DNA from 3 places in the Burkholderia mayonis genome. Region 2 is predicted to be linked to each of the others. Evidence: predicted binding sites of a transcription regulator. Region 2 holds the regulator's gene; each other region holds the start of a gene.

The links. Region 2 encodes FNR, which switches genes on or off when oxygen is low (the NO sensors DNR and NnrR bind a similar motif). Its sites were predicted from a motif close to TTGATNNNNATCAA; they were not measured.
Region 1: clpB (ATP-dependent chaperone ClpB) is a predicted target of FNR. The motif match lies at 1,819-1,832, and genes of this name have one in related genera.
Region 3: nirK (copper-containing nitrite reductase) is a predicted target of FNR. The motif match lies at 1,842-1,855, and genes of this name have one in related genera.

Annotation. Positions count from the first base shown of each region.
Region 1 is NZ_CP013386.1:1,702,338-1,705,596, forward strand. It holds gene moaE (molybdopterin synthase catalytic subunit MoaE) at 1-182, shown strand, start outside; gene WS70_RS08545 (group III truncated hemoglobin) at 486-1,040, opposite strand; gene WS70_RS08550 (Rrf2 family transcriptional regulator) at 1,223-1,720, shown strand; gene clpB (ATP-dependent chaperone ClpB) at 1,901-3,259, shown strand, end outside.
Region 2 is NZ_CP013387.1:157,027-160,285, forward strand. It holds gene WS70_RS19345 (LysE/ArgO family amino acid transporter) at 1-74, opposite strand, end outside; gene WS70_RS19350 (LysR family transcriptional regulator ArgP) at 182-1,075, shown strand; gene fnr (fumarate/nitrate reduction transcriptional regulator Fnr) at 1,114-1,866, opposite strand; gene WS70_RS19360 (universal stress protein) at 2,016-2,483, opposite strand; gene WS70_RS19365 (hypothetical protein) at 2,906-3,136, shown strand.
Region 3 is NZ_CP013387.1:1,904,260-1,907,518, forward strand. It holds gene WS70_RS27120 (Tm-1-like ATP-binding domain-containing protein) at 1-134, shown strand, start outside; gene WS70_RS27125 (phosphoenolpyruvate hydrolase family protein) at 137-979, shown strand; gene WS70_RS27130 (SRPBCC family protein) at 1,023-1,463, shown strand; gene nirK (copper-containing nitrite reductase) at 1,914-3,259, shown strand, end outside.

The sequences.
Region 1 (3,259 bases), on a different replicon from region 2:
CCGTATCCGCGCATCGCGGCGACGCGTTCGCGTCGTGCGAGTTCGTGATGGACTACCTGAAGACGCAGGCGCCGTTCTGGAAGAAGGAGAAGACGCCCGCGGGCGAGCGCTGGGTCGACGCGCGCAGCGTCGACGATGCGGCGCTCGCGCGCTGGGGCGTCGAATCGGGGAACGCGAAGTAATCGTCGTAGGCGCGGTGCCGCCCGATCGGGCTTCGGCGGGGGCAGCATCGCTTCGTCCGTCGCGAAGGGGCGGGCAAGCTTGATTTCGAGCGTCCGGAGCGGTTCCGCGGACGATCGCTCGCCAATTTTCGGGCGTCACGACACTACGCGGCGGCGGAATCTGAGCTCGGGTGCTCGTGATTGCGTCGATATTGAAGTTTAAACGTCAGGCTCCGGCAGGAATTTTCGCTTCTTCCTTTCCCTTCTTCGGCGCGCTGCGCGGTCGTTTCGAGCGAACCCGGAACCGGCGGCCGGCCCGTTCGCTCACGCGTCGTCGTGCGCCGCGCGGCCGATGATTTTCGCCGGAAACGGCTCGCCGCGCGGCCGGCGCGCATCTGCGTCGTCGTCCGCGGGCCGCTTCGGCGCGATCAGGTCGAGGATGGCCTGCTGCTCGGCCGGAATCCGGTAATCCCAGCCGAAGCGGCTCAATTGCAGGCTCTGCGCGATCCGCAGCGCGGGCTCCATGAAGCGCACGGCCGCCGCGGGTTCGTAGCGCGCCTCGACGGTCTTCAGGAACAGCGTGAGCCAGCGGCTGAAATGCGCGGGCTCGAGGCCGTCGAGCGGCTGGTGTGCGGCCTGCACGTTGCCGCGGTAGCGCTTCGTGCCGAGCACGAGGCTCGACCAGAACTCGCCCATTTTCGGCAGATGTTCGTCCCAGCGTCCGGCGAGCTTTTGCTCGAATACGGGACCGAGAAGGGCATCGTCGCGCACGCGTTCGTAGAACGCGTCGACGAGCGCACGAATGTTCTCCGGGGTCGGTTCGGCGGCGCGTGTCGCCGCAGCGGCGACAGTGGAGATTTCGGAAGAAGCGTGGGTCATTTAAAAAAAGGGCCGGGTAACACGGCAGCACGGGCATGCGATTTTGTCGCACAATAATAAACGGCCACCTTCTCAATAAAAGTGCTGACAGCTTGCATCTTATGATGCGGTCGTCGGATCGGCAATGGCAGACGCGTTTTTCGCGTGGGCGCCGATCGCACTGACACAACATCCATTTCGTAATGAGACTAACCGACTACACCGACTACTCTTTGCGCGTCATGTTGTTCCTCGCGGTCCGGGGCGAGGGCTTGTCGACGATCCAGGAGATCTCGGATGCCTACGGCATTTCCAAGAACCATTTGATGAAAGTGGTGCAGCAACTCGGCGAGCTCGGTTGGATCGAGACGGTGCGCGGCCGCAACGGCGGCTTGCGCCTGAACGCGCAGTCCGCCACGCTGACGGTCGGCGAAGTCGTGCGCAAGACCGAAAACGATTTCGCGCTCGTCGGCTGCTTCGCGGACGAATCCGAGTCGCATCGCAGCTGCGTGATCCAGTCGGCATGCCGGCTCAAGGGCGTGTTCGCGGCCGCTCGCGACGCGTTCTTCGCGGAGCTCGACAAGCACACGATCGGCGAGCTCTCGCAGCCGGCATCGCAGCTTGCCGCGCTGCTCGGTCTCACTCCCGTGCGGATCGTGCCTGCGGCCGAGCTCCGCGTGCCGGTGACCGTCGCCGGCTGACGCCGCGCGGCGCATTCCCGACGCTTCTTTCGTGCGCGCGGCCGCGTCGCCGCCGCGCGTGTTCTCGTTGCCGTCACGCGCCCGCGTGACGCGTCCCTTTGCTGTGCCTCAATAAAAAACCGGCTTGAAAGGCGGATAACCATCCTCATTTGGTTGCTATTCGCAATGGAGGTCTCATTCATGAGAATCGACAAGCTCACCACCAAATTCCAAGAGGCGCTCGCGGACGCGCAAAGTCTCGCCGCCGGGCGCGACAACCAATACATCGAACCCGTTCACGTGCTCGCCGCGCTGATCGCGCAGCAGGACGGCTCCGCGCGCGCGCTGCTGTCGCGCGCGGGCGTGCACATCCAGGCGCTGCAAGGCGCGCTCAACGAAGCGATCTCGCGCCTGCCGCAGGTGACAGGCACGGGCGGCGACATTCAGGTCGGCCGCGAGCTCGCGAGCCTCCTGAACCAGGCCGACAAGGAAGCGCAGAAGCTCAACGACACGTTCATCGCGAGCGAGATGTTCCTGCTCGCCGTCGCCGACGACAGGGGCGAGGCGGGCCGTCTCGCGCGCCAGCACGGGCTCACGCGCCGCGCGCTCGAGTCCGCGGTCGCCGCGGTGCGCGGCGGCTCGCAGGTGCACAGCCAGGATGCGGAAAGTCAGCGCGAGGCGCTGAAGAAGTACACGGTCGACCTGACCGAGCGCGCGCGCGCGGGCAAGCTCGATCCCGTCATCGGCCGCGACGACGAGATCCGCCGCTCGATCCAGATCCTGCAGCGCCGCACGAAGAACAACCCGGTGCTGATCGGCGAGCCGGGCGTCGGCAAGACGGCGATCGTCGAAGGGCTCGCGCAGCGGATCGTCAACGGCGAGGTGCCCGAGACACTGAAGGGCAAGCGCGTGCTGTCGCTCGACATGGCCGCGCTGCTTGCGGGCGCGAAGTATCGCGGCGAGTTCGAGGAGCGCCTGAAGGCGGTGCTCAACGACATCGCGAAGGACGAAGGCCGCACGATCGTCTTCATCGACGAGATCCACACGATGGTCGGCGCGGGCAAGGCCGAAGGCGCGATGGACGCGGGCAACATGCTGAAGCCGGCGCTGTCGCGCGGCGAGCTGCACTGCATCGGCGCGACGACGCTCGACGAATATCGCAAGTACATCGAAAAGGATGCCGCGCTCGAGCGCCGCTTCCAGAAGGTGCTCGTCGACGAGCCCACCGTCGAGGCGACGATCGCGATCCTGCGCGGTCTGCAGGAGAAGTACGAGCTGCACCACGGCGTCGAGATCACCGACCCGGCGATCGTCGCCGCGGCGGAGCTGTCGCATCGCTACATCACCGACCGCTTCCTGCCCGACAAGGCGATCGACCTGATCGACGAAGCGGCGTCGAAGATCAAGATGGAAATCGATTCGAAGCCCGAAGAAATGGACAGGCTCGATCGCCGTCTGATCCAATTGAAGATCGAGCGCGAAGCGGTGAAGAAGGAGCAGGACGAAGCGTCGCAAAAGCGCCTGCAATTGATCGAAGAGGAAATCCAGCGGCTCGAGCGC
Region 2 (3,259 bases):
GCGTTTTGCGCGCCGATGGTGACGATGAGCGATGCGCACAGCATCGCGCCGTGAGAAAAAGCGATCCAGTTCATGTTCGTTGTTGCTTCAGGCGATGGACTAACGGAGCGAGAGGCGCTAGTCTGCGATGATCGCTTGAGTAAGAAAAGCTAAATAATCTAATGCTGATTAAGGAAAACTGATGCTCGACTACGCGTTGCTCGATGCGCTCGCCGAAGTGATCCGTCACGGCTCGTTCGAACGGGCGGCGAAAGCGCTCAACGTGTCGCCTTCCGCAGTGTCGCAGCGCGTGAAGCTGCTGGAGGAGCGAGTGGGGAGCGTGCTCGTCAAGCGCGGGCAGCCGTGCGTCGCGACGACATCGGGCGCGCTGTTGTGCCGCCACACCGAGCGCGTGCGGATGCTGGAAGCCGAACTGTCCGGACACATGCCAGGATTCGCCGGCGTGGAGACGGGCGCATGGCCGATACTGCGCGTCGCCGTCAACGACGACAGCGTCGCGACCTGGTTCGTCGACGCAGTCGGCCCGTTCTGCGCGGAAAGCGGCACGCTGCTCGATCTCGTGATCGACGATCAGGACTACACGGCGGAACGGATTCGCGACGGCAGCGTGCAGGGCGCGGTGACGGCGCTCGCCGAGCCGATCCAGGGCTGCCGCTCGACGCGCCTCGGCCGGATGCGCTATCACGCGGTGTGCTCGCCCGCGTTCCACGCGCGCTATTTCGGCAACGGCATCAACCGCGACGCGCTGCGGCGCGCGCCGTGCGTGATGTTCAATCCGAAGGATGGCCTGCAGGCACGTTTCATCCGGCGCGTGACGCGAGTGGATCTCGATCCGCCGCAGCACTGGATTCCGCACGTCGCCGGCTATCTGCGCGCGTGCGAGGCGGGGCTGGGCTGGGGAATGTGTCCGGAGCGGATGATCGAGCGTCAGATCGCCGCGGGCGAACTCGTTGATTTGTCAGAAGGAAAGAGCATCGACGTCGAACTCTACTGGCAGAGCTGGCGATTGTCGATCGGCTGGCTCGATGAGTTCAGCGCGGCGCTCAAGAAGCGTGCCGCGCAGTTTCTCGATTGATTCGATGTGATGCGATGAAAAAAACGAGCCGCGCGGGTTTACAGGCGATGGAGGCCGTCGAAATCGACGATGCGGACCACCCGGCCCTGCATCTCGATCAGCCCGCGCTTGTGGAATTTCGACAGCGTGCGGCTGACGGTTTCGAGCGTCATGCCGAGATAGCTGCCGATGTCTTCGCGCGTCATCCGCAGGTTGAATTCGTTAGGCGAATAGCCGCGCTTCATGTAGCGCGACGACACGTCGAGCAGGAACGCCGCGACGCGCTCCTCAGCGTTCAGCGAGCCGAGCACCATTGTCTGCGACGTCTCGCGGACGATCTGCTCGCTCATCAGCTTGTGCATTCGCAATTGCATCGTGCCGGCTTCCGAGCACAGCGTCTTCAGCGCGCTGTACGGAATCACGCAGACCGAACTGTCTTCGAGCGCGACCGCGGTGCGCGGATGCGCGTCGTCGCAGATGCCGTCGAGGCCGAGTGCTTCGCCCGCGAGATGCAGGCCGGTAACCTGCTCGCGGCCGTCGTGGCGTGTGGCGATGGTCTTCAGCGATCCGGAGCGAACCGCGTACAGGTTGTCGAAATTGTCGCCTTCGCGGAACAGCGTTTCGCCGCGCCGGACCGGGCGTGCGGTGCAGATCACGGATTCGAGACGCGCGAGCGCCTCGGGTGCGAGCCCTTGGGGCATGCAGAGATGGCGCATCGCGCACGTCGAGCAGTGTGCGGCCTGACGCGGTGCCCACGTGCTGGAGGCATGGACGGGAGCGGCGGCGGCGGGTCGGGCGACGGGCGTAAGCATGATGGATGGCTCTGAGGTTGAATCAACAGGGCCATTGTCCCATCGTGGGCAAAGCCTGTTTAGCGACAAAACGCCGCGACGCTCCGTGCGATTTCCTTGTTCGGCCGCAACGCGCGGTTGCGGCGAAACATCGCATCCATTGCGTTCGGTCAGCTTTCCTGATCTTCCGGATGGGCGGCGGACGGGATCAGCAGCACGGGCAGCGCCGAGTGACGCACGCACTGTTCAGCGACGCTGCCGAGCACGAGTCGTTTGAAACCGCGGCGGCCGTGCGTGCCGAGCACGAGCAGATCGGCGCCGAACGCCTTGGCGCCGTCGACGATGAGCGACGGCACGTCGGCGAGCGACGACGCTTCGCCGATTTTCATCGCGCCCGTCACGCCGGCTTCCTGCATCTTCCGCGCAAATTCCTTCGCCAGATCGTTGCCCTGCTGAAGCAGTTGCGTGCGCAGGATCGACGGATCGTAGCCGGGCACGTTGTAGTAGATCGCAGCATTTTCCACGACGTAGAAGGGCTGCAGTTGCGCGCCGCTCGTCTTCGCGATGTCGAGCGCCGCGTCGAATGCGTGGCGTGCCGTTTCGCTGCCGTCGACTGCAACAAGAATGCGCTGGTACATGATGTCTCCGTGGTGCGGTTGAGAAAAGATCGGCCGTTCGGCCGATCGAGTTTGACGATGTCTTTTTACAAGGTAAACGATTACTGACTACGGTGCAGCCAACTGACGCAGCCGAGTAAACGCGGCGCCCGACTTTTCCGGTTTCGATCGAATGCGGCGTTTTTTTGCGCGCGATTTGCGTGTCGACCGGGTCGGCTCATGCCGCGTTCCTCAATGCCGTAATAGACTTGACCGGATCTCGGGCTTGCTCGCCTGCCGACGCGAGCCGATGCTGATTTGAAACACATCGGGCGATACCGTTCCCGGTGTTTCGTGCGGCGTTCGATGGAGGACGGCCGGCGCTGGCGTCGGAGATGCGTGCCGATGGGCGTAGCCGCTGCGCCCGCTTGTTCGTTTCGTTCAACCGGAAAAGGAGGAGACCAATGCCGTATGTCACGCTCGAACTGCTGACCGAAGACGCAGACCGGTACTCGCTGCCGGACCTGATCGGCGTGGACAGCGCGTCGCCCGATATGCCGCACGTCTGCGAAATGCTGCTCGCGGACGCTCAATGGCCGACGATTCAGGCTTATCTCGATCGGCAGGAATTGCCGTACAAGTTCGCGCGGCCGAGCACGGCGCGGCGGGTGCCGAGGAATAATCCGCGTTGGTAGCGGTGTTGGGGGCCGGCGATTCGGACATCGAGCCGGTTCAGCGCCGTCGCGGAATCGCGAGTGCTCGCGCGGCTTGTGCGTTTCCCAGCGCAGACCCGAGTGCGCGCGTTGTCTGCGAATGGC
Region 3 (3,259 bases), 1.0 Mb from region 2:
ACGCGCTCGAGGCGACGGTGAACCAGACCGACAATCGCCGCCTCGTGCGCGTGCCCGCGCACATCAACGACCCACAGTTCGCCGACATCGCCGTCGAACACTTTTTATCGCTTCACGCAGCACACCGGAATTGAAGATGAAGAGACTGACACGCGCCGAGATCCTCGAAAAACTGCGCGCGACCATCGCGCGCGGCGAGCCGATCGTCGGTGGCGGCGCGGGAACGGGCCTGTCCGCGAAATGCGAGGAAGCGGGCGGCATCGACCTCATCGTGATCTACAACTCGGGCCGCTACCGGATGGCCGGGCGCGGCTCGCTCGCGGGGCTGCTCGCGTACGGCAACGCGAACGAGATCGTCGTCGACATGGCGCGCGAGGTGTTGCCCGTCGTCAAGTCGACGCCCGTGCTCGCGGGCGTGAACGGCACCGATCCGTTCTGCAATTTCGACGCGTTTCTCGACGAGCTGATCCGGCTCGGATTTTCCGGGGTGCAGAACTTCCCGACCGTCGGCCTCATCGACGGCAATTTCCGCGCGAATCTCGAAGAAACCGGGATGGGCTACGCGCTCGAAGTCGACATGATCCGCCTCGCGCACGGCAAGGGACTGCTGACGACGCCGTACGTATTCAGCGAAGCCGATGCGATCGCAATGACCGAAGCGGGCGCCGACATCGTCGTCGCGCACCTGGGCTTGACGACGGGCGGCACGATCGGCGCGAGCACCGCGCGCCGCCTCGCCGACTGCGTGCCGCTCGTGCGCCGCTGGGCCGATGCGGCAAAATCGGTGCGCGACGACGTGATCGTGCTGTGCCATGGCGGTCCGATCGCGTCGCCCGAGGACGCCGCGTACATCCTGCGCGAGTGCCCGCAGTGCCACGGTTTCTACGGCGCGAGCTCGATGGAGCGCCTGCCGGCCGAAACCGCATTGACCGACATGACGCGGCGCTTCAAGGAGATCGACAGGCGCGTCGCGTCATGATGCCCGCGCGCGTGCGCGCGCCTCTACGAGGAACCGAACGACGATGAACCACACCTCCTTCGCCAGCAGTGTCATCGACGCGCCGACCGAGCGCGTCTGGGCGTTCTTCCGCGATTTCAACGGCCTCGCCGCGTTTCATCCGGCGATCGTCGAAAGCCGGCTCGAGCCGGGCCCGGACGCGCACACGGTGGGCGCGATCCGGTACCTGACGCTGCAGGACGGCTTCGTTCGCGAAAAGCTGCTGAAGCTCGACGAGCCGAGTCACGCGCTCGAGTATTCGATCGTCGAGACGTCGATGCCGGTGCGCAACTATGTCGCGGGCGTGAAGCTCTTCCCCGTCACCGACTCGGGCAAGACGTTCGCGCAATGGTGGGCGAACTTCACGACCGAAGGCGTCAAGTTACAGCCGATTGCGGCGTCGATCAGCGAGCATGTGTTCGCGGCGGGATTTCGCGCGCTCTCGGACAAGCTGCGCGCGCGCTGACATGTCGCAGATGTGTTTCGCCGCGCCGATGCCCGTTTCGGGCGTCGTGCGCGGCTTGCCGGCGGCTTCTGCCGCCGCTGCGTCGCACCGCCGGCTTGCGGTGCGGCAACGCAGCCCCGCCGGCGAGTTCTCGGGTTCTGGCAATGGCCCTCGGATGAAGCCGGAACCTTTTTGGCCGACCTTGACGGGCCGGCCACTTTCTATTCGCAATCGCGCCGCGCATGAAGGCGCCTCCCCACGCAGGAAGCGAACGGGCCGCGCATAGCGCGCGATCCGTTCGCACACCGCAACACTTGCGACACGCGGGCGCAGCTGCGCCGCCCGGAATTCACCTGGATTAAGTTATTCGCCGCCCTGCGTGCGCCCAAAAAGATGCATTTGCCGAACATCAATGCTGCCCTGTCTCGCGACCGATAGCTTGGAAGAAACGAAGCCAGCGAGGGGCGAATCATGAAAGACCTGCAATCGACCCGTGGCCAACTCCGCGCCACGTTCCTGTCCGTCGTGCTGAGCGCCGTCGTAGCGGCGAGCGCGAGCGCGCATGCCGCGACGGCAACCGGCAAGATTTCCGGCGACTTCGGTCCGCCGCAAGGCGAGCCGATCCACGCGGCGCTCGTGAGCCCGCCGAACGTGCCGCCGCCCATCACCCGCCGCTATCCGGCGAAGGTCATCGTCGATCTCGAAGTCGTCGAGAAAGTGATGCCGATCGCGGACGGCGTGAACTACACGTTCTGGACCTTCGGCGGCGCGGTGCCCGGCAACTTCATCCGCGTGCGACAAGGCGACACGGTCGAATTCCATCTCAAGAATCGTCCGGACAGCAAAATGCCGCACAACATCGATCTGCACGCGGTGACGGGACCGGGCGGCGGCGCGGCGTCGAGCTTCACCGCACCGGGCCACGAATCGCGCTTCACGTTCAAGGCGCTGAACGAAGGGCTCTACGTGTATCACTGCGCGACCGCGCCCGTCGGCATGCACGTCGCGAACGGGATGTACGGCCTGATTCTCGTCGAGCCGCCGGAAGGGCTGTCGCAGGTCGACCACGAGTATTACGTGATGCAGGGCGACTTCTATACGAACGGCAAGTATCGCGAGAAGGGGCTGCAATCGTTCGACATGGACAAGGCGATCGACGAGCGCCCGACCTACGTCGTCTTCAACGGCGCCGAAGGCGCGCTGACGGGCGACAAGGCGATGCGCGCCCGCATCGACGAGACGGTGCGCCTGTTCGTCGGCAACGGCGGACCGAATCTCGTGTCGAGCTTCCACGTGATCGGCACGGTGTTCGACAAGGTGCGCGAGGACGGCTCCGACGTCACGCAGAGCAACGTGCAGACGACGCTGATTCCAGCGGGCGGCGCGGCGACGATCGAGTTCCATACGCGCGTGCCTGGCAACTACACGTTCGTCGATCACTCGATCTTCCGCGCGTTCAACAAGGGCGCGCTCGCGATCCTCAAGGTCGACGGTCCGGACAACAAGGCGGTCTATTCGGGCAAAGAGCTCGATACGCTCTACAGCGGCGATCGTGCGGCCGCCGCGGCCGGATCGGTCCCCGCGGCGAACGCGACACCGGCCGCCGCGGGCGCGAATGCCGGCGCTTCGCTCGTCACGACGCGTGCAACGACGCCCGCCGCGCCGCTGTCGCTGCAAGGACAAGTGAAAGCGGGCGGCGCGGTGTTCGCGAGCACCTGCGCGGTGTGCCACCAGAGCGGCGGCGCCGGCCTGCCGGGCGTGTTCCCGCCGCTCGCCGGCTCCGATTTCCTCGCCGCGAATCCGAAGCGCGCGATCGG